One region of the Paenibacillus sp. NPDC056933 genome, then DNA from elsewhere that is predicted to be linked to it. Evidence: riboswitches for the same ligand, from Rfam matches in the RefSeq annotation. Region 1 holds a riboswitch; the other holds the start of a gene.

The links. A riboswitch is a leader RNA that binds a small molecule or an ion and turns the genes downstream of it on or off. The one in region 1 is predicted to bind FMN.
Region 2: it holds a riboswitch for FMN, as region 1 does, so the genes downstream of both, ribD (bifunctional diaminohydroxyphosphoribosylaminopyrimidine deaminase/5-amino-6-(5-phosphoribosylamino)uracil reductase RibD) here and ACFTRD_RS15865 (DMT family transporter) in region 1, are expected to answer to the same signal.

What each region holds. Positions count from the first base shown of each region.
Region 1 covers NZ_JBHUQN010000002.1:204,771-215,324, forward strand. Annotated here, with positions in the region: gene ACFTRD_RS15855 (CGNR zinc finger domain-containing protein) at 1-179, opposite strand, end outside; gene ACFTRD_RS15860 (DinB family protein) at 316-813, shown strand; FMN riboswitch at 897-1,050, shown strand; gene ACFTRD_RS15865 (DMT family transporter) at 1,195-2,175, shown strand; gene ACFTRD_RS15870 (amidase) at 2,378-3,874, shown strand; gene ACFTRD_RS15875 (DUF3231 family protein) at 4,096-4,608, shown strand; gene ACFTRD_RS15880 (manganese catalase) at 4,772-5,611, shown strand; partial or broken gene ACFTRD_RS15885 (LysE family transporter) at 5,887-5,985, shown strand; gene ACFTRD_RS15890 (amino acid permease) at 6,005-7,447, opposite strand; gene ACFTRD_RS15895 (AMP-dependent synthetase and ligase) at 7,624-7,977, shown strand; partial or broken gene ACFTRD_RS15900 (manganese catalase family protein) at 8,083-8,175, opposite strand; gene ACFTRD_RS15905 (YqcI/YcgG family protein) at 8,302-9,051, shown strand; gene ACFTRD_RS15910 (LysE family translocator) at 9,278-9,913, shown strand; gene ACFTRD_RS15915 (aldo/keto reductase) at 10,426-10,554, opposite strand, start outside.
Region 2 covers NZ_JBHUQN010000002.1:633,033-643,586, forward strand. Annotated here, with positions in the region: gene ribE (riboflavin synthase) at 1-312, opposite strand, end outside; gene ribD (bifunctional diaminohydroxyphosphoribosylaminopyrimidine deaminase/5-amino-6-(5-phosphoribosylamino)uracil reductase RibD) at 353-1,456, opposite strand; FMN riboswitch at 1,820-1,985, opposite strand; gene ACFTRD_RS17815 (peptidylprolyl isomerase) at 2,134-2,565, opposite strand; gene lysA (diaminopimelate decarboxylase) at 2,788-4,119, opposite strand; gene ACFTRD_RS17825 (spore germination protein) at 4,223-5,896, opposite strand; gene ACFTRD_RS17830 (stage V sporulation protein AB) at 5,923-6,351, opposite strand; gene ACFTRD_RS17835 (stage V sporulation protein AA) at 6,332-6,988, opposite strand; gene ACFTRD_RS17840 (AraC family transcriptional regulator) at 7,693-8,646, opposite strand; gene ACFTRD_RS17845 (EamA family transporter) at 8,757-9,689, shown strand; gene sigF (RNA polymerase sporulation sigma factor SigF) at 9,778-10,533, opposite strand; gene spoIIAB (anti-sigma F factor) at 10,548-10,554, opposite strand, start outside.

The DNA of each region.
Region 1 (10,554 bases):
TTTCTGAAAATTCTCATGACACCCTCTTCTTCAGGAGATGCGGGTATAGATGCGCTCATTTTCCATTGTTCCAGAAAACGTTGCTGCCACTCTTTTTTGCCAAGCCTGTCCTCCGAACGATCCCCACCACGCCAGTCATGATAATCACTATTCACAAAATCAGTCCATAGTCTATCCATACGTACCTCCACTAAAATGTAACCATTTAAACGAAGAAAGATAGTTACAACCAATCGAATTTGGGTTATATTAATTGTAACCACATTCAAGCACTTTAGCTAGTTACTACGAAATTCATTTTAGGGAGGAAAATCAATGACTACAACGGCAAAAGATCTATTGCTCATTCAGAAGGATGACACCTGGGATCAATGTAATTGGATTGTGCCTTTATCCAAGGCGCTCGAAGGACTAACTGCTGAACAAGCAGCCTGGGTTCCATCATCCGGTGGATTAAGTATCTGGCAGTTGGTTAACCATATGTACTATTATAATCAACGCTTGTTGAATCGCATTCAGGGTGTAACCCCCTCCGGTACACCTGCCGAAAACAATGATTCCACCTTCGGTGATTCCGGGGACCCTTCCGATATCAGAGGCTGGAGAAAACTTATGCAAGACACAACTCAATTAGCAGGGCAGCTCCGAGATCAGCTTGCTACATTACAAGAATCCGATCTCGAAGCTCCTTACATGAACTCCGATGAAAAATGGTCACATGCACTTGCCCGCTGGGTCCTTCACGATGCCTATCATGCTGGCCAGATTGTACTGCTGCGTAGGCAACAGGGAAGTTGGAATATTATATTCTAAAAAAACACTTGAACTGCTAGCGCTTACAGGAATAAGATGAACTTATTAATGTTACAGCTTGTTCAATACACTATATAATTGAATAGGATCTTCGGGGTAGGGTGCAATTCCCGACCGGCGGTGATGTTCTTATAGAACCAGCCCGCGACTCGCTGTTTGAACAGACTTTGGATATTCAGCGACTGACTTGGTGTGACTCCAAGGCCGACGGTACAGTCCGGATGAGAGAAGATCAACACATTGGCATGCCTTTACGGGAAGTCTTATTTCCTTACGACATGTCCATGATTGAGCCCCCGTTTATTTGGTGTATACCAAAACGGGGGCTTTTGTCGATTTTGCCAACTGAAGATTCCGTGTTCTGACGAAGGAGTCCTGAATATGGAAAAGACCCAATCTGCATCAACAATTTATCGTAAGGAACGAAGTAATACCGGATTTTGGCTGGTTGTTCTCGGCGCTGCCCTTTGGGGTGTAGATCCGTTATTCCGCATTATTTTGCTCAAAACGATGACATCCACTCAGATTGTGCTTGTGGAACATATCATTGTCAGCCTGGTGGCGATTCCCGTGCTGTGGAAGTTTCGGGCCGATCTGAAAAACCTGCGTGCCCGCCACTGGATTGCCGTGATTTTTATCTCCTGGGGTGGATCAGCGCTCGCCACGGTATTATTCACACTTGCGCTCACACATAATGATCCCAACACCGTTTTATTGTTGCAAAAGATGCAGCCACTATTTGCGATTGTTCTGGCAAAGCTGCTGTTAAAGGAAACATTACCACGTCGCTTTGGCGGACTGTTTATCATTGCACTTGCAGGAACATATCTACTGACATTCGGATTCACCCTTCCCCTTGGGAACTGGGACAACTGGGTTCATGCAGGCAGTCTGCTCTCGCTGGGCGCTGCTGCCTTATGGGGAGGTTCAACTGTTATGGGCAGGCTGATGCTGGGACAAACCCGTTATGAAACGGTCACCTCCCTGCGCTTTGTCGTAGCCTTGCCACTGCTGATCTTTATGACATGGAACGAGGGCGCTGCATGGACCTTCCCTTCCGGAACAGGCGAACAGGCTGCTGTGGCACTCAATATTCTGGGCCAGGCATTGTTGCCAGGGTTACTGAGTCTTCTGTTATATTATAAAGGGCTTTCTTCCACCAAAGCCTCTGTTGCCACGCTCGCGGAACTTAGCTTCCCGATGGCTGGGGTGCTGGTTAACTGGATTGCTTTCCGTACATTGATTACCTGGGAGCAGTTGGTTGGATTCATTCTCATCTGGGTTGCGCTGTTCGCCATCTCCAAACAGCAGGAACGCTCATCGACTCCGGCTGACGCCGCACCAAAGCTTCGTACAGATTGAATGCATCATATTTGCAACGTAAATATAGAGTAAAAGCTAAAGACAAAAGCACCGGTTGTCCGAATGGATGAACGGTGCTTTTCGATATATGAGTATAAGAACTTATCTCAGATTCCTTTTTTCTGTATGCTTTTATCAACTGCAATGGTACGATGAGATATGGATAATATAGATAAATTATATTCAGAGAGGAACGATCATCATGTCTTCATTTTCATATACTTCCTACGATGCCGTAGGTTTGGCAGAACTGATTCGATCCCGGGAGGTTTCCCCCGTTGAATTACTGGAAGCGGCGTTTGTACGCATGGAAGAAGTAAATCCTCAGGTTAATGCGGTGGTACGTACATATGAGACACGAGCACGTCGGGAAGCAGGGCTTGTTCGTCCGGGGGAACAACCATTCGCCGGCGTCCCCCTGCTCTTAAAAGATATTTCTCAATCCCTGGAGGGAGAAATCCTGACTTCAGGCTCCCAACTGTTCAGCAAGCATCGCGCAATCCGCAATTCGAATTATGTCACTAGACTCCGTGAAGCAGGATTTATCATCATAGGGCACACCAATACACCAGAGTTTGGCTTAAAAAATATTACCGAACCCCGCCTGCATGGCCCAAGTCGGAATCCCTGGAATATCCATCACTCACCTGGTGGTTCAAGCGGGGGTGCCGCTGCCGCTGTAGCTTCAGGCATTGTTCCTCTTGCCGGAGCCAGTGACGGCGGCGGTTCGATCCGCATTCCCGCTTCCTTCAGTGGGTTGTTTGGACTAAAGCCCACCCGTGGGCGCACACCCGTGGGCCCCGGTGTTGGCCGTCAATGGCAGGGGGCATCTATTGACTTTGCCCTATCCCGTTCTGTTCGGGACAGTGCTGCGCTGCTTGATACGCTGCAAGTCATTCAGGCTGAGGCAGCGTTTCATACTCCTCTTTTCCCAGGGAGTTACCTTGCTGATATGAACTATCCACATCAACGTAAACTGAAGATTGCATATACGACAGATTCACCTGTAGACACACCTGTTAGTGAAGAAGCCAAAGAAGCCGTCTACAAGCTTATTCGCTGGCTGGAAGAACAAGGTCATCACGTTGAAGAAATGCTTAGTCCGGTCAACGGAGTCAAGCTGATGGAGAACTATTACATGATGAATAGCGGCGAAATGGCTGCGATGATTTCTTCCATGGAACGATCCATGGGCAGAGTGCTAACATCGGATGACATGGAGATTGAATCCTGGGTTCTGGCTGAAGCCGGCAAAAAAGTATCTGCTGCGGAATTCGTACACAGTCTCGCCGAATGGGATGTTGCTGCAGCTCAGATGTCTACATTGTTTGAGCGATATGATTTCTTTGTGACACCCGTTAATGCTTTTCCTGCGCCCAAGGTCGGAGAATTGACGCCTCATGACGAACAGATTCAGAACCTGATGCGCATCAGCGAATTGAACAAAAACGAGCAGCAGCAATTAATATACGAGATGTTTGAGCCCAGTCTCACGTATACACCGTTCACTCAACTCGCCAATCTCACAGGACAACCTGCTATGAGTGTACCACTTCATACCACTGCAGAAGGCTTGCCCATGGGGGTTCAAGTGATGGCGACCAAAGGACGTGAAGATTGGCTGCTCCATCTGGCTGGCCAGCTTGAAGCCTCAGAACTCTGGATCGGAATGAACGGAAATCCGTTGTTTCCAGCATAAATACTCAATACGCCGCCCTATCTCGCCAGCAGACCTGTTCTGCTGGCTTGTTTTATTTTAAATCGTTGAAAGGGAAAGATCTCAGCGAAAGTTTACATAATAATTATGACGTTAATTTTAACATTAAGATTCCTTTACGCTTTTTTATCCTATGTATAAGATCTTGGCATATAGGGGATCATAAGTCGGTGAAAAATCAACCTAATGGAGGGAAATCAATCATGGGTATTCTAAGCGGTAATCCCAAAAATGAGCCTATGCATTATGGAGAAATCTATAGTGTGTGGCAATGTTCCATGGTAGCCAAAGGCGCTGTATCTTGTTACCAAGCCTTCACGAACCATGCTGGAGACAAAGACTTGAAAAAAATTCTGGATGACCTGCTCGATCAGGCCAAACTCGAAATTAAAGAATGCGATGCGCTATTAACCGAGAATGGCATCGCTCCTGCTCCAACGCTTCCGGAAAGACCTCCTGTTAAGTTGGAAGATATTCCGGCAGGCGCAAGATTCACGGATCCAGAGATTGCTGCAATAGTGGCAGCAGATACATCGTTGGGTCTGGTTGCTGCAAGCCAAACGATGGGTCAATCAATCAGAGAAGATATCGGTGCTCTGTTCGCCAAATATCATGCAACCAAAACGGCTTTAGGGCTCCGAATTCTTCAATTGACCAAAGAAAAAGGCTGGCTTATTCCCCCACCGCTGCAAGTTAAAAGACCGGATTCGGAGTAACTAAAATCTGGCGACCTAACTCATTTTGTAGTGAATTTATGAGACCAAGAAGAAGAATCGTCGATTCTTCTTCTTGGTCTTTTTTGTTTATTCTTCTGTTTAATTTCCTATGATCAGGTTAACTAATTTTGAATTTAATAGACATTCATATGGAGGGATTTACATGTTTCGACATCAGAAAGAGTTGCAATTTGAAGTCAAAGTAGATCGTCCTGATCCCATGTTTGCACGTCAGGTTCAAGAAGTGTTGGGAGGACAATTTGGCGAAATGACAGTCATGATGCAGTACCTTTTTCAAGGATTCAATTGTCGAGGTGAGGAAAAATATAAGGATATGCTCATGGATATTGGCACCGAAGAAATTGGACATGTCGAGATGCTCTGCTCATTAATTAGCCAGTTACTCGATGGTGCAACACCTGCCGAACAGCAAAAAGCTGCTGAAGATCCTGTGACAGCTGCCATTATGGGTGGTATTAATCCGCAACATCTGCTGGTCAGTGGTCTTGGTGGTTTACCTACCAACTCAAACGGTGTTCCGTGGAATGGAGCCTATATCGTGGCAAGCGGTAATTTGCTTGCAGACATGCGCTCTAACCTTCATGCCGAAAGTCAGGGCCGCCTTCAGGTAGCCAGACTGTACCATATGACAACCGATGAGGGCGTTCGGGCAACTTTCCGTAAGATGTTGGCACGCGTCCGCTATCACCAGTATCAATGGATGGCAGCCATTCAGGAACTGGAGGAAAAGAACGGAGTTGTTGTTCCTGCTTCCTTCCCTCCTGAGGCAGAGCAAGAATCTCAGCCACAGGCATATGAGTTCTGGAATTTGTCCGAGGGAACTGAATCCAGTGAAGGGTTATGGGCGACAGGAAGTGCTCCTGATGGAACCGGAGACTATGTTTACATCTCCAATCCTGTCCCAAAGGGACAGATTCATGAACCTGTTATCCCTGCCACAGAACTTCACCATGATCTGGATGGGAAATCGAGCGATAAATAGTTCAGTAGCGTATTTTTGGAGAAGTCAGATACGGCTTGAAATTGCTGGATGAGATGTGACAACTAAATTGGTTATCAAAAAACGACTCAGTGTCTGAATGAGTCGTTTTTTGATTCACTACTATGTGAGTAATACATACTCATGTGGGACTCTTTATGAACCAGCCTCTGGCCTTCATTTCCTTTTAGGAATCTCCACACTGCTTTTTGCAACCGCTTCCTATGTGTCCTATGTGTCCTATGTGTCCTATAAATGCACTCTGAAGAATTTTGTTCATGTTCTGGCTTGGAATTTACGGCTCTGTTCTGGCTAAAGCTGTGAATGATTTTCCTATGAACCAATTGTTGATTTATAGCGGTGCAATCATTTTTGGCTCCAATTTCTTTTCTTTATTTAAGTTTGCTTTTTTTTGCGTAACCGAATACCTGTGATATGATAACCGGACAGATCCTTTGCGACGTGTTCATCTTCATCCTCTTCTTCCGTTAGGGTGTTGGATGTTTTAGTCGTGGACTTTTTCTTGCGAATACGCTGTACAATGACATCACTAATGGCAATCAGAGAGACAAGCAGTAAGCTTATATAGAATCCTGGTCTGCTGAGTGTATGAAAAAGCGTCCCTGTTATCGCAGTGGCGATTAGCACTAATCCGATCCATCGCTTGACGTTATCGAACTTTCCTGATTTCAGCAGTCTGCCGGAGGATAGCAAAATAATTGACCAGTTATACAGAAGCATCAGACCTGCTGCAGTCGTAATGTATTCATATACTTTTCCTGGGAGTAATAGAGACATAATAATGGTACCAATTAAGCCACAACCAATGAGGGAGAGGGCACATAACGGATACTTCTTCTTCCATTTTCGAGAGAATAACTGCGGAGCGTCTCTCTCCTGTGCCAGGGTAATGATCATTGAGGTTACGGCGTAGAGAGAAGCCGTCATCGTCGAAAATCCAGCCACAATCAGTACACCATTGAACAAATGTGGAACAAACGCCAAATGATCACTACTGAGGGCCAGCACAAATGGACTCTCTTTGGGATTGAATGCCTTCAACGGAACCATGACCAACGCCAGTCCAATGGATACCACATATACTGTTGATAGCGCAATGAGCATGACTTTCCCGGCCTTCGGGGCATCCTCCGGTTTTTGAAGCCGGTAGGACATAATTCCAAGCACTTCAATCCCTCCATAGGCATAGAACGCAAAAAGAAATGCAGACCACAGGCCGATTCCACCCTTTGGAAAAATAGCGTTCATGTCCATTGGTACTTTATGCTCGTACTTCGTTCCCCCGATCCACCCTGCCAGAAGTGCGATAGCAATAACCAAAAACATGATGATTGCTGCGATTTTAATAATGGCCAGCACATTCTCAACCCGGTCAAATCCTTTGTTACCAAAGAACACAATGCACAGCCCTAAAATACCGAATCCCGCAGCAAAGATCCATAGTGGAATCGATGGGAACCAAAAGCGAGAAAAGATGGACAAAGCCGTTAACTGACTTCCCATAATCAGTAGCTCGGAGAACCAGTACATCCAACCGCTGGCAAACCCAGCCCAACTTCCAAACGCTTTCTTCGCATAGGAACGAAAGGACCCCTGTTCCGGGTGATCGGAAGTCATTCTCGCCAAAGCATCAAAAACTACATATGTACCTAAAGCAGCAAAGACATAGGCTAGCAATACCGCCGGTCCTCCAATAGAGATGGCCAGGCTGGAACCCAGGAAATATCCGGTGCCAATCGTGCCCGCCACACCCAGCAGACTTAATTGCCACCATTTCAGTTTCTTTTCTTCTGTTGAACTTGTTGATGCTTTGCTCATGTTGTCATTCCTCTTCTGTATCATTTTAGGCCTCTTTAGGTAGCCTTCCCAATTCAGAGTTAAACATGTTCATCCATTTGGCCTGACTTGAAGATGCAGCTTGTAGAGCATAGCAGATTTCATGGAAATTGGATGTTTGAATATTTATATTGAGCTCATTGCATACTACAACAGATATGAATCAATTCTCACAGACCCAACAAATTACTCAACTTGCGCAACAGCTCACGCAACAGACACAACAGGCTTCAATGCAATATCAACAACTTCTGAGACAAGAACAGAGCAACGCTCAACAACTCGAACAGTTAGCACAACGGGAGCAACAAGCTGCGCATATCATCCAAACTGCTCTGCAAGGACACCAGACAGCCATACAGCAACTGCAACAAATCTCCAATCTTGCTCAACAAATTGTCAATACCTCTACACAGCAAGTTTCCTACTTAGAACAGCCATATAACAACAACCCCAATATTTCTACGGGCCAATCATTCGGAACTTATTCGAATCAGCATCGTCCCCAATAGCTGCATGAAAACACTGAAAAAGGAACCCTTTTATATTAAAAAGGGTTCCTTTTTTTGTTTTAACTTTGTTGTTATATGAAAAGACTTAAGCCTTAACAGAAACCGATTAGCATGTTTGATCGCTTCATCCAGTGGTGCACCGTCCACCCCTGCATTGCCTGCACCTTCTGCCCCGGCCCCCGTCAATAATCGCTCAACTAACAATCTTTGGTTAGCTCACCAATTCCTTATCGCGCTGGTGTTCATTCATTTTTTGAAGGAACTCATGTGGACTGTCACCATTTTGCCCTTGGGTTATATCCTATAGGTAAAGGAGGACTGCTCATGTCGTTGTTGTTTTCATCTTCTGATATGGAGAATGAAGAAGTTCATCTTGAGGTCTGGAAGAGAGATGCATATCGTTTGTTTTCCGCCAAAATGAGTAATCGAGAAGCCCGATTCCCCTGCATACCGGCTACAAAAGCCTTTGCTCTGGGTCACCTCCGATATGGTTTTGTTGCTTCCCCTGGAAGCGAATCCGCCGGCCGTACATTATCGAATATCATCAAGGAATATGGCCAATCTTCGCGTTCCTTTGGTCAATATTCATCATTGGTTGTCTTTTTCGAAAAGGAGCAGGAGATACTCGATGTCAGACGATATGAAGAACTATTCTGGGGTTTACTAAGTCAGATGAGAAGTTTGGACGACAAATCTTGGCCAGAAGGTATTCCTGAAGATCCGGAGCAACCCATGTGGGAATTCTGTTTCAGTGACGAACGTTATTTCGTCTATTGCGGTACGCCTGCCCATACTTCACGTCAGAGTCGATATTTCCCTTACTTCATGTTGGCGATGACACCACGTTGGGTGCTCGACATATGGAATGCACAACCTCAAAAAGCAGCAGCCATCGCACCAAAAATTCGTGAACGATTAGCCGCGTACGACACCGTCCCTGCCCATCCTGAACTCAAACAATATGGAGCTCAGGGAAATCTGGAGTATAAACAGTATTTTTTGCGAGATGATGATACCTCTCTCTCTCCTTGTCCGTTTCTGCGTTCACTTCCGCTGGATAAAATTAAGGATTAGTACGAAGCCGCATTCTAAAAGGGCTCTCCTCCGAATAAGCTGTATACCATCAGTTTATGGGAGGAGCTCACTCAACTTGAAGGTCGGGGTAAACCTGGGATTTGGTTTTGTTTACCTCATTCAACCTGAGATCGGTAAATCCTTGCTTTGGTGTACAAGCCGTGACTTATAGTGGACAACCCCCTAGATTATGCAGAATCTCATCTCCAATGAAAGGGAAATGACTATGGAAATCTATATAAAATTCATACTAATCGGTCTTGCCATCGCTATGCCTGTCGGAGCGATCACCGTTGAAATGACCAAACAGGGATTGAGAAACGGATTCCGTCATGGTTGGGCTGTCGGTCTTGGTGGAATGACCATAGATACGAGTTTAATTCTTGCAATGTATTTCGGGTTTGCCTCCCTGTTATCGCTTCCTTATATCCAGATTCCATTATGGCTTGCAGGTGCTGGTTTTTTGGCTTATTTGGGTTATGATTCGATTCGAAATGCAGACCTGAATATAACGACAACAGATGATAAAATCAAAAAATCATTTTGGAGAACATACCGGAATGGGTTATTGGTTGCCATCTCCCCGGGGAATCTAATCTTCTGGATATCCGTATTCGGAGTTGTGTTGTCTGATTCATATCATTCAGCAGGCAAATTGAGTTTTGTCATTGCGGCATTGGGTGTATTGTGCGGCATTCTCATACATGATCTGGGCCTGCTCACCATCGTTTCTGTTACACGAAAAATGATGAGTCAGAAAATGATCCAGCTTGTCTCTGCACTCGCAGGAGTACTTTTAATCGGATTCTCCTTCTATTTTTTGTACAAATTTGTTCTCTCCCTATGGCAATACTTTCAGTAGTTTTAGACGATCTGCATCGCAGATGCTCCCCCATTATATCCATTGTAAAATCTCTATGGCTGTTCCTTTCATACAGGGAGTAGCCGTTTCACTTTTTTGGTGAAAAAATAGGTTGACTTGCAACCGTATAAGGAATAGTTCGTTTTAACATGGAGGGTGCAGAGAAGAAGATATGAGAAGGGATGATCTAAGGAGATAAATCGGTTTTCTATTGTGAATTTTTCATATGTTGAAATAATATAATAAAGAGGATTGAAGGCTGCTTTTCTCAAATTCGTTGAAAATAGTGACTTACATAGGTTTTGCGAACCTGGATAGAGTACTGGATACAGTACAATAATCACTTTTTCAATCACTTTTTCATGATTCATATAGGAAGGATTCGACTGAATTTAAAAAATATTTGCTATTTTGAATTTTTCATATATTGAAAATATAAGGTTGTTAGCAATATAAAAACCGCCATATGGCGGCTTTCGGCAAATGGTCCCTATTTATCCATTCTCATTGGATCAGGTGCGGCCCGTCCAATCAGCTCCGGCAATTTTTTTCCAGCGCGTTCTGATCTCATCATATATATTCTGAGGAAGTGGTCCGCGAGCTACGAGATCAGCATTCTGCTGCCAGCGATTCGGTTTCGC
Region 2 (10,554 bases), 430 kb from region 1:
GCCATCTACATGACCCTGAACGATATGTCCGCCAAAACGTCCACCAGACAGCATGGCTCGCTCCAAATTGACTTTGTTGCCGGATTGCAATTGACTAAGATTGGTATGGCGGTATGTCTCGGGCATTACATCAGCTGTAAATCCCCCGGCCTCCAGGGTTGTTGCAGTTAAGCATACCCCGTTTACAGACACACTATCGCCAATCTTCAAGTCATTCATGATGGCGGAAGCTCCGATATTCAGGACCATCGCTTCGCCTTTCCGACCTATGCGCCGGATCTGACCGACTTCTTCCACCAAACCGGTAAACATGCTGCCGCCTCCTTTATTTATTTCGTTAACATAAATGTATTTATTCTGGCCACACCGGAATTCCGCCAATGCTGATATTATCTCCAACTTGCTCAATTTCCAGCTGATGCAGTTGAATGGCCTGACTCATGCGCTCCACACCCTCGAAGCGGAAACTGCCTGGTGTATCGTATCCTCCGACAATTTTCGGAGCAATGAACATAAGCAGTCGGTCTACCAACCGAGCTTCCAACATAGCACCATTCAGTGTGCCTCCGCCTTCAAGCAGGATTGAACCAATCTCACGTTCACCGAGCTTGCTGAGTGCACTCAGCAAATCTACACGCGGTCCAGGACCACAACGTATAATCTCCACACCGTATGCTTCCAAACGCTCAGCTGCTTCAGTGCTCGCTTCATCCGTTGTAAGCACCCAAGTTGGTACAAGACCATCCTTAACCATTTTGGAGCCTACAGGCAGACGCAGCTTGGAATCCACAACGATCCGCACCGGGCTGATCCCTTCCACCTGCAGACGAGTGGTCAGCTCCGGATTGTCAGCAATTACAGTTTCCACACCAACCATAATTCCTTGATGACGATGACGTAGAGCATGCACAATCTCGCGTGCCGGCTCGTTAGAGATCCATTTGCTGTCACCGCTACGAGTAGCGATTTTGCCATCAAGAGTAGTAGCCGTCTTTAAAGTTACAAAGGGAAGACCTGTTGTAATGTATTTAATGAATTTTTCATTCATCCGTCTGCCGCGCTCACGGAGGACACCCACTTCAACTTCAATCCCTTGTTGGCGCAGCATGCTGATGCCTCTGCCGGAAACTTGCGGATTCGGATCTTCACAGCATACAATGACACGTTTCACTTTCTCGTGAATGAGACGTTCGCTGCAAGGAGGGGTCTTGCCATAGTGACTGCAAGGTTCGAGTGTAACATACACTGTACTGCCTTCAGCATCGCTGCCCGCCATATTCAGTGCATGTACCTCTGCATGGCCCGTCCCCCGTTTCAGGTGACTTCCCAGGCCTACGATACGCCCCTCTTTCACAACGACACAACCTACAACCGGATTTATTCCTGTCTGTCCTTGTGCCCGTTCTGCCATATCCAACGCCAGCGCCATATAAAATTCATCATTAATCATTTCCAATCCGTTCACCCCACGGTTAAAATCTGAGTTATTGTATTGACCTCCCTTCCAACTGAGAGGCATGTTCCATATCTAATAAAAAATCCCCGTCGAACAATCCGTTCGATGGGGATGATGAGAGACATGTGTCATCAGCAATACTATTGATACAGTACCAACAACACTTCGCCCAAAAACTTCATTTCAGGCAAGTGAAAGCAGACACATACCTTAATGAACTTCATTTACAGGTAAAGAGCTTCTATGATGTGGCATATGTATGAAGATTTCCGAATGTAACCGGATTTCTCCCTGTACAGAAAATGAATTCGTCAAAAACTGTACAGCAACAATACTGCGGAATGCGGCCCGTTAGGACTGCACCCTCTCCTTCTCCCATCCAGACTATACTGTCGGTTCTGGAATTACACCAGATCAGCCATCTGCCACAGGCAGACAGGTCACGGACTTTGCACTTCGTGCTGGATTGACATCCTCACACGACTGCATCACCGCCGGTAGGGAATTACACCCTGCCCTGAAGGATTCGCTTTCGTTATTAATTGGATGTTAGCACTTTAATGCCAAAAAATCAATTATTTTTTGTTCCTTTTTGTCACATACTAACTTTTAATAAGCTTAAGTGTAATAAAAAACCGTCTCGCCAAAGCGAAACGGTTTCCTTACAGAGATCCTGATTAAGCTTCTACAACTTCAACAGTCTCCATTTTGTCTTTACCTTCAAAAGCATCTACGAACTCCATACCTTTGGTTACTTTACCAAATACAGTATGTTGACCATCCAAATGTGGTTGCGGTTGGTAGCAGATGTAGAACTGGCTTCCGCCTGTGTTACGGCCTGCATGTGCCATAGCCAATGTTCCGCGCTCATGTTTGTTCGGGTTGATCTCACAGTTGATTGTGTAGCCTGGGCCACCTGCACCGGTACCGTTAGGGCATCCGCCCTGAGCAACGAAGCCCGGAATAACGCGGTGGAATACAAGACCATTGTAGAAACCGGAGTTTGCCAGCTTCTCAAAGTTTGCTACTGTGTTTGGAGCTTCTTGATCGAACAGATCGATTACAACTTCTCCGCCGTTTGCCATTTTGATTTTCGCTTGTTTCGCCATATGTAAATGACTCCTTTCGTATTGACCATCGTTAATGGTGCCAGAACGCATTGACCCTGGGCCAAGCTTTATAGCACTTTTCTTAGTGTACACCGAAAATGGATGGATCGCAAAATAATCAGCAAGATTTTTTTCGAAATCCACCCTTATAGATGCAAAGAAGACAAAAAAGGAGCGCTCCTTTTTTGTCTTCTTTATTAACAATTCAGCATCGTTCTCGAATTAACGAGTTACAGGCTGCTTAGCAATACGCTCAGGAACGAGGTCATTCTGGATAATGTCCTGATACGTCTCACGGCGTACCACAACATCCCCTTGACCGTCTTTGACAAATACTACTGCCGGACGACGAATCCGGTTGTAGTTGCTTGCCATGGAGTAATTGTACGCGCCTGTGCAAGCTACTGCGAGCAGATCGCCGCTTTGTACTTTGGGCAGTTCCAGATCCCAGATCAGCATATCGCCGCTCTCACAGCATTTACCAGCAACCGATACCGTTTCATGAGCAGCCTCATTCGCACGATTGGCAAGTACTGCTTCATATTTGGACTCATACAGTGCCGGACGCGGATTATCTGTCATCCCGCCATCAACAGCCACGTATTTACGAACCCCTGGAATGTCTTTGCTTGTTCCAACGGTGTAGAGTGTTGTTCCCGCTTCACCCACGATGCTGCGGCCTGGTTCAACCCAGATCTCAGGTACGGCATAGCCGATTTGGGCAAAATGATTTTTAACCGCATCGGTGATGGCTTTTACGTATTGTGAAACTTCAAGCGGAGTATCTCCATCAATATAGCGAATACCAAAGCCGCCGCCCAGATTAACCACTTTGAATGCAACGTTAAGACGCTCATACACCGCTGCTGCAAATTCAGCAACGCGTTGAACTGCCATCTGGAAACCTTCAACTTCGAAAATTTGTGATCCGATGTGTGAATGCACACCGAGTAAAACTAAGTTCGACTGCTTGGAAGCAAGTTCAATCGCTTCGAATGCAGTTCCGTTCCCGATATCGAATCCAAATTTCGAATCGGTTTGTCCTGTGGAGATATATTCATGCGTATGGGCCTCAACACCAGGCGTCACACGAAGCAAAATGTTTACTTTACGATTTTTGTCCGCTGCTACAGCTTGCAACAGATGCAATTCATTGAAGTTATCAACAACAAAGCATCCAATCTCCGCATCAAGCGCCATTTCAATTTCTTCCAGTGTTTTGTTGTTGCCATGGAAGTGAATACGCTCTGCCGGGAAGCCAGCTTGCAGTGCAGTGAATAATTCACCATCGGATACAACATCCAATGAAAGTCCTTCTTCCGCAGCAAGAGCACACATGGCCATTACGCAGAATGCTTTACTTGCATAAGCAACTTGAAAGCCCAGTCCGGAAGCACGGAATGCTTCCATGTACTCTCTGCAGCGCTCGCGAACCAGTTGCTCGTCCACCACGTAGAGTGGAGTTCCGAATTGTTCTTTCAAATCCGTTGTATCCACGCCACCAATTTCCAAATGTCCTTGCGCATTTATTTTACTTGTACCATGTAAATACATATTCTGCATTCCTCACTTTTTATATACTGGAACAGCTGTTATTCCAATGATTTTACACCAGTATATCAAATTAGTGAATGAGAAGAATGGATTTTTCAGCTGATCATTTGTGTTTTTTACTTTTTCGCAATTCTCCGTCAGGGTCATCGTCCATTTTGGTATTGTCACGCGTTTTGTTGATTGATGGACGTTTTTTATTTTCCAACAGTGGCATACGAAACAAAAAGTTACCCAATGCCTTTGCATTAAACGGTATGAATGGCCAGAGATAAGAAGAGTTGTACGAGCGATGCAACGTAAGGGCCACTATAATGAACGTGGTTCCAACAACGAATCCAGGAACCTTGAATATCGCTACTACCACTAGCAAAAACAACCTGACTAGCCGATTCGCCAAACCAAGCTCATAACTGGGAGTTGCAAACATGCCAATCGCAGCTATAGCCATGTAAAGTACAACTTCATTCACAAAATAACCTGTTTTCACAGCGATATCACCGACCAGAATGGCGGCAATCAAGCCCATGGCCGAAGCGAGTGGTGTGGGGGTATGAACAGCCGCCATCCGCAATAAATCGACCCCGAACTCAATGAGCAGGAACTGTAGAATCAGCGGAAGCTTGGCATTCTCATGAGGACCGATGAACTCCATTCCAGCCGGCTTGATCCCCGGATCAATCACCATCAATAACCACAAAGGTAACAAGAAAAGCGAAATCAAAATGCCCCCAAAACGTACCCAGCGCAAATAGGTTCCCATAAAGGCGGTCTGTCTGTTCTCTTCTGCATGTTCACACAGGTCAAAAAAAGTCGTGGGCAGAATCATCACACTGGGTGAAGTATCTACAAAGATAACAACTCGCCCTTCTATCAGATGAGAAGCCGTCACATCCGGCCGCTCCGAATAACGAACCAACGGATATGGGTGCCAGCCCTTGTTAATGATCGCTTCTTCAAGTTGCTTATCAGCAGCAGGAATGCCGTCGATATTCACTCGTTTAATTTTCTCGCGAACCGAATCCACCTGAACTTTATCCACGATATCATCTATATACACGACGCAGACATCCGTTTGAGATCTCCGACCGACCTGCATAATTTCGAATTTTAATCCAGGGTCTCTTATTCTCCGACGTACTAACGCAACGTTGGTCAGAAGTGTCTCGGTAAAACCGTCTCTAGAGCCGCGCACCACTCGTTCCAGCGAAGGTTCCTCCGGTGAACGCACTGGATAACTGCGCGTATCCATAATAATAACGGAACGATCCCCTTCAACAAACAAAGCGCTCATACCCGTGAGGACCTTGTTGATTACAGCGCTCATTTTTTCCACTCGCTCAACCTGTATATGAGGGATGTAACAATCAAAATATGACTTTAGTGCATGTCCTGATACCTGGTCTGGTGTAAGATAGGTTAACCGTTTTAACACTTCAAGCAGAATCTCATCTTTCGCAAAACCGGTTAATAACAGCAATCCCACATGCTTTCCGCCCATAACCATTTCTCTCATATTGACATCGAAGGATTCACCAAGACCCAATACTTGCTGCAGCGTATATTTGTTTTCACTCATGCTCGGGGAGATATCATCGTTTTCCTGCCAATATTTTATCGATTCTTCAATACTGTCGGACATTTCATTTTGCTTCTTTTTCTCATATGCCTTCTGTTCTTTCTCTTTATGGATTTCATTAGGCGATTTATTCAACATCTCTTCAGATGCTGATTCTGATTCGTCGGAATTATGTCCGTTGTTGTCCGATCTTACATCCATTTCCCATCCTCCTTCGGCCTCACGTTCTAACGCTGATATACAAAAAAGTCAAATAGCGAACCTGTCATCTTGCCCAAAATCATGGCGAGCAATAGTCCGAATAAATAAGATTTCATGCCCAAACGTTTCGCGAGTACAGGCAGCACATTCAATACCTCCGTGAGTGCGGCAGCGAGCAGACCGATGAACACACCGCAAAACAATCCAATGATCGGGCTGAGCAGCAACACGCCATGCACTTTCCAATGCCAGAAATCCGCAACGGTACCGATCAGCGAACCGCCAATCAATGCCCCTTCATACCAATGGGTTTTATCATAGGAACGTGTTAGCTGCGCCAATCTGGGGATCATATCGAGCACGAGAATAAGCGCGATCACACCGCTTCCTACGGCGACTCCCCCCGCAACACCCAGCACGATACTGATCGCTCCATTAAGAACGCTCATCCGCATTCATCTCCCTGCGTTCCTCTTCATGCATACGTTCGGTTTCTTCAATCACCACATATTTGTCTACATTTTGCTGATATAGGAACATTTCCACTTCCAAAGGGGTAGGTTCTTCATTCCATTTTTTCTTGAATAAATGATTGAAAAACACCGCCATACCAAATCCAATCCCAATGGAATATGCCACTTGGAACAGATAGGGATGCTCATCCCGACGTCCTGTAATCATTTCGACGATTCGAATCTGTACTTCCTGCATGTTTACGTCTGCATGAAAATTCATAATGGTCAGGGCTGATCCGAAAAATAGCAGCAACCATACCAGAATGAACAATGATATGGATGCCTTGCCAGTTCCAGCAATCACCTCAACAAGTGTATGTCCCGATCCGATTAATTCAACAGTGACACCAGGCAAAGCAATACGGATCTGGGGAATAATCTGTAGTATGTCAATGAGGATCAGATTTCCGTCCTCCGGTCCGGGGCGCAGCAGTTCAAGCTCAAGCAGCCTCCCTTCCTGTTCCTCTGGAGAGGTTAGCAGATGAGCCACATCCCCAAGCTTGACGCCCCGCCCCCTCTGGATGCGAATACGACTGCGCAAGCGAACGTAGACCGTTGGAGTGGGTGTCATGGACATCCGAAACACTCCTTTACTGCGTAATTTAGGTTAGTATTTGAATAATGTGCAAATTTATTACATTCTGGTTGGAAAAAGGTTGGGTAGCCTGCGGACGCTTCGGGATGGATCGGCCGTCGGTCGCTGTTGCTCTCAGCAGACCAACCTTCCGATCGCTGTTGTCTCCAAATTTTCTTGATTCATTTCTACTAGTGTAGAAATTCGGAGACAGTGTATGCTTTCGAAGTAGCTTTCTTTCAGAAAGCTTTTAGGCGAACGCTTCGCTTCTTCAGGTTTATTCTGCCGCCTACGTTGGTAGTGTATTTAAATATACCTTCGAGGCTTCGCTCCTTTTATCCGATTCCATCCCTTCGCTGCATGGCTCTCCGTTTTTCAAAACGCCTGCAATAAATATGCTGGGAGGCGGCAGTAGGAGATTTTATAAGCTGGCTTAATTACCGCTTTTTCTCTATTACATTTCTTTTATGACTAAAAACAGAAACAAAAAAAATCGCTAATATAGCGACTTATGGAGAAGAGAAGATTTTATGGATTGACTGGTAAGAAATTTCGGGGATCAGGCATCTTTGGAAAAGCCTTACGCATCGCTGTAAGGACTTCCTGTGAAGCTTTTATCTTGGAAGGATGGGTCATTTGTAGAACTTCAATATCTTTGGAGAATGGATGGAAATAACGCATGTACACAAAAACAAAAGTCGTGATCATCAGCAGAACGGATAAAAGTACCCTCCTTTTTTTGTTCCATATTCAATACCCTCCTTTTCACGTGGCTTGATCTCCCTTCTGTATCTCAATGGAGTAATCTGCATGGTTTTGCGAAACTGATTAATAAAATAGCTGGTGCTATTAAAACCAACTTCATAAGCAATCTCGGTAATGCTGCGTTCTTGGAGTTGCAACAGCTCTACACTCTTTTGGATGCGATAATCGATAACATATTGTATAGGTGTTGTTTTCAACATTTGCTTGAAGTAACGACATGTTTCCGAACGGCTTAGCTGGCCTGCCCTTGCGATGTCTTCCAATTGGATTGGGTCATCAAAGTGCAAGTGAATCCATTCCAGCATCTCCTTCATTCGTTTGCTTCTGATATTTTCGGACGTATCATATTCCAGCTTGTAACCTCCTATATTTAAATGTTTCCATATCGTCAGTAATTGTGAGGCTACATTTATTTCGTAATATGGGGGTTGATCATCCAGTTCCATTTTAATCTCACGGATGGCGCGCAGAACCTCAGTCCCCCAGGCTATACCGCCTTCAATATAGAGATAAGGGAAGTTAGTGGCTGTAACATACGGATGAACATACTTTGCATACAACTCGGAAGGCACAACAAAATGGGGAGACACATTCAGACAGAGATAAATACATTGATTGTTCTCGTTCTTACCATGGTCTTCTGCCATATGCATGGAGCCACTATTGATAAATAATCCATTCCCTTGAGGAACAACGATTTCCTGCTCATTGACACGAAAAAGAGCTTCACCCTGCACAACCAGGACGAACTGCAATTCATCATGCCAGTGAAGTGGAATATAACCATGGACATTATTCACAATTGTTGTTTTATAACAAGCGACAGGTACCGCAACCGTACGATGCTCAGTCAGTTCTCTCCTGTTTTGATCCATTCTAAATTCTGTCTTTACCATATGTCCTCATCTCAATATATTTATATTTATTTATGCAATTTTGATATTATTGTAGCGCATTTAACCTTAATATAGCACTATTCTTATATTTAAGGCGAGGGCATTGAATTATGACAACATCTAATCAACGATCAAGATCAGCAGGTATAATGTTTGTTCTAACCGGAGCTATATGCTGGGGCATTGGCGGTACCGTTTCCCAGAAACTCTTTCAACAGTACGGAATTGAAGTCAACTGGTTTGTAACTGTACGACTGCTGATTGCAGGCATATTGCTTCTAATGGTTCAATCCTTTACAGTCAGACGCTCGCAAATTTTTGATGTGTGGAAAACGAGGAAAACCGCTGTGCAGCTGATTATTTTTGGTTTAATCGGTATGCTCGCCGTACAATATACGTACATGGCTTCCATTAAACACGGCAACGCGGCAGTTGCCACACTTCTGCAATATTTGTCCCCTGTTATCATCATGTTCTACCTCATCCTGCGTAAACAGGCTGTTCTAACAAAAAAGGATGTTGCTTCGGCAACTTTAGCGCTGGGCGGATGTTTTCTTCTGCTGACGAATGGTTCGCTCTCTCAGTTATCCGTATCGTTACCGGCTATGGTGTGGGGTCTGTTATCCGGAGTTGCCGCTGCCTTTTATACCCTCTACGCCGTGAAACTCATCGAAACATTGGATTCCCTGGTGGTGGTCGGCTGGGCGATGATTATTGGAGGGACCGGGCTCAGTCTAATCCATCCACCATGGAAAATGGACTTTGCCAACATGCCTTTGGAAACCTACGGTTATTTGGTATTTACGATCATTCTCGGAACGATGATTGCTTTCTGGTTCTATATTGAGAGTCTTAAAAGCCTGACCGCAAAAGAAACAAGTCTGCTTGGAAGTGCCGAGCCGCTTGCTGCCGTCGGAGCAACAGTCGTCTGGTTGCATGAACCTTTCGGTTATTTCCAGTGGCTGGGGACAGCATGTATTATTGGATTGATATTACTGTTGCAGTCGAATCGGAGCCGATCCGTAAAGGCTAACGACAAATAACCTTCTCCGCATATTCAAGCGCGATAGAAGGTTGTTAGTTGTCGTATATTGGCGGTTCAGCACCAATAATGTGTTCAGCAATCCAAAATTACTGTGCGATCTGGTCGCGAATGGATTGAAGTATTTTTTTCTCCAGCCGTGATACCTGCACCTGCGATATCCCCAGCCTGCTGGCTACCTCGGATTGCGTCTGATCCCGGTAGTACCGGAGGTACACAATCAGTCGTTCCCGTTCACTAAGACCGCCGATTGCTTCGTTCAGCGCGAGCTTGTCAAACCACCGTTCCTGAGATTCGTCGGCAATCTGATCCATCAGTGTAATCGGATCGCCGTCATTCTCAAACACCGTCTCGTGAATGGAGGTCGGCGGTTTGTTCGCTTCCTGCGCAAATACGACTTCCTCCGGGGTCACCCCCAGCTCTTCAGCTACTTCCTTGATCGTTGGAAGACGGTCCAGTGTTTTGGACAGCTCATCCCTTTTCTTGCGGACTTTATTCGCCATTTCCTTGAGTGAACGACTGACCTTAAGGGTACCGTCGTCTCGCAGGAAACGCTGAATCTCTCCGATAATCATTGGTACTGCATAGGTGGAAAATTTCACATCGTAACTGAGATCAAATTTATCCACCGATTTGAGCAGCCCAATACAACCAATCTGGAACAGATCTTCCGGCTCATATCCCCTGTTCATAAAACGTTGTACGACGGACCAGACGAGTCTGATGTTGCAGTTCACCAGCGTATCCCGTGCGACATGGTCACCCGACTGACTGAGCGCAATCAGCCGTTTGACTTCGGCATCGTCCAAATAGGTCTGTGAAGACTGTTTCACTTCAGCATCCATAAGACCACCAACCCCTAATTA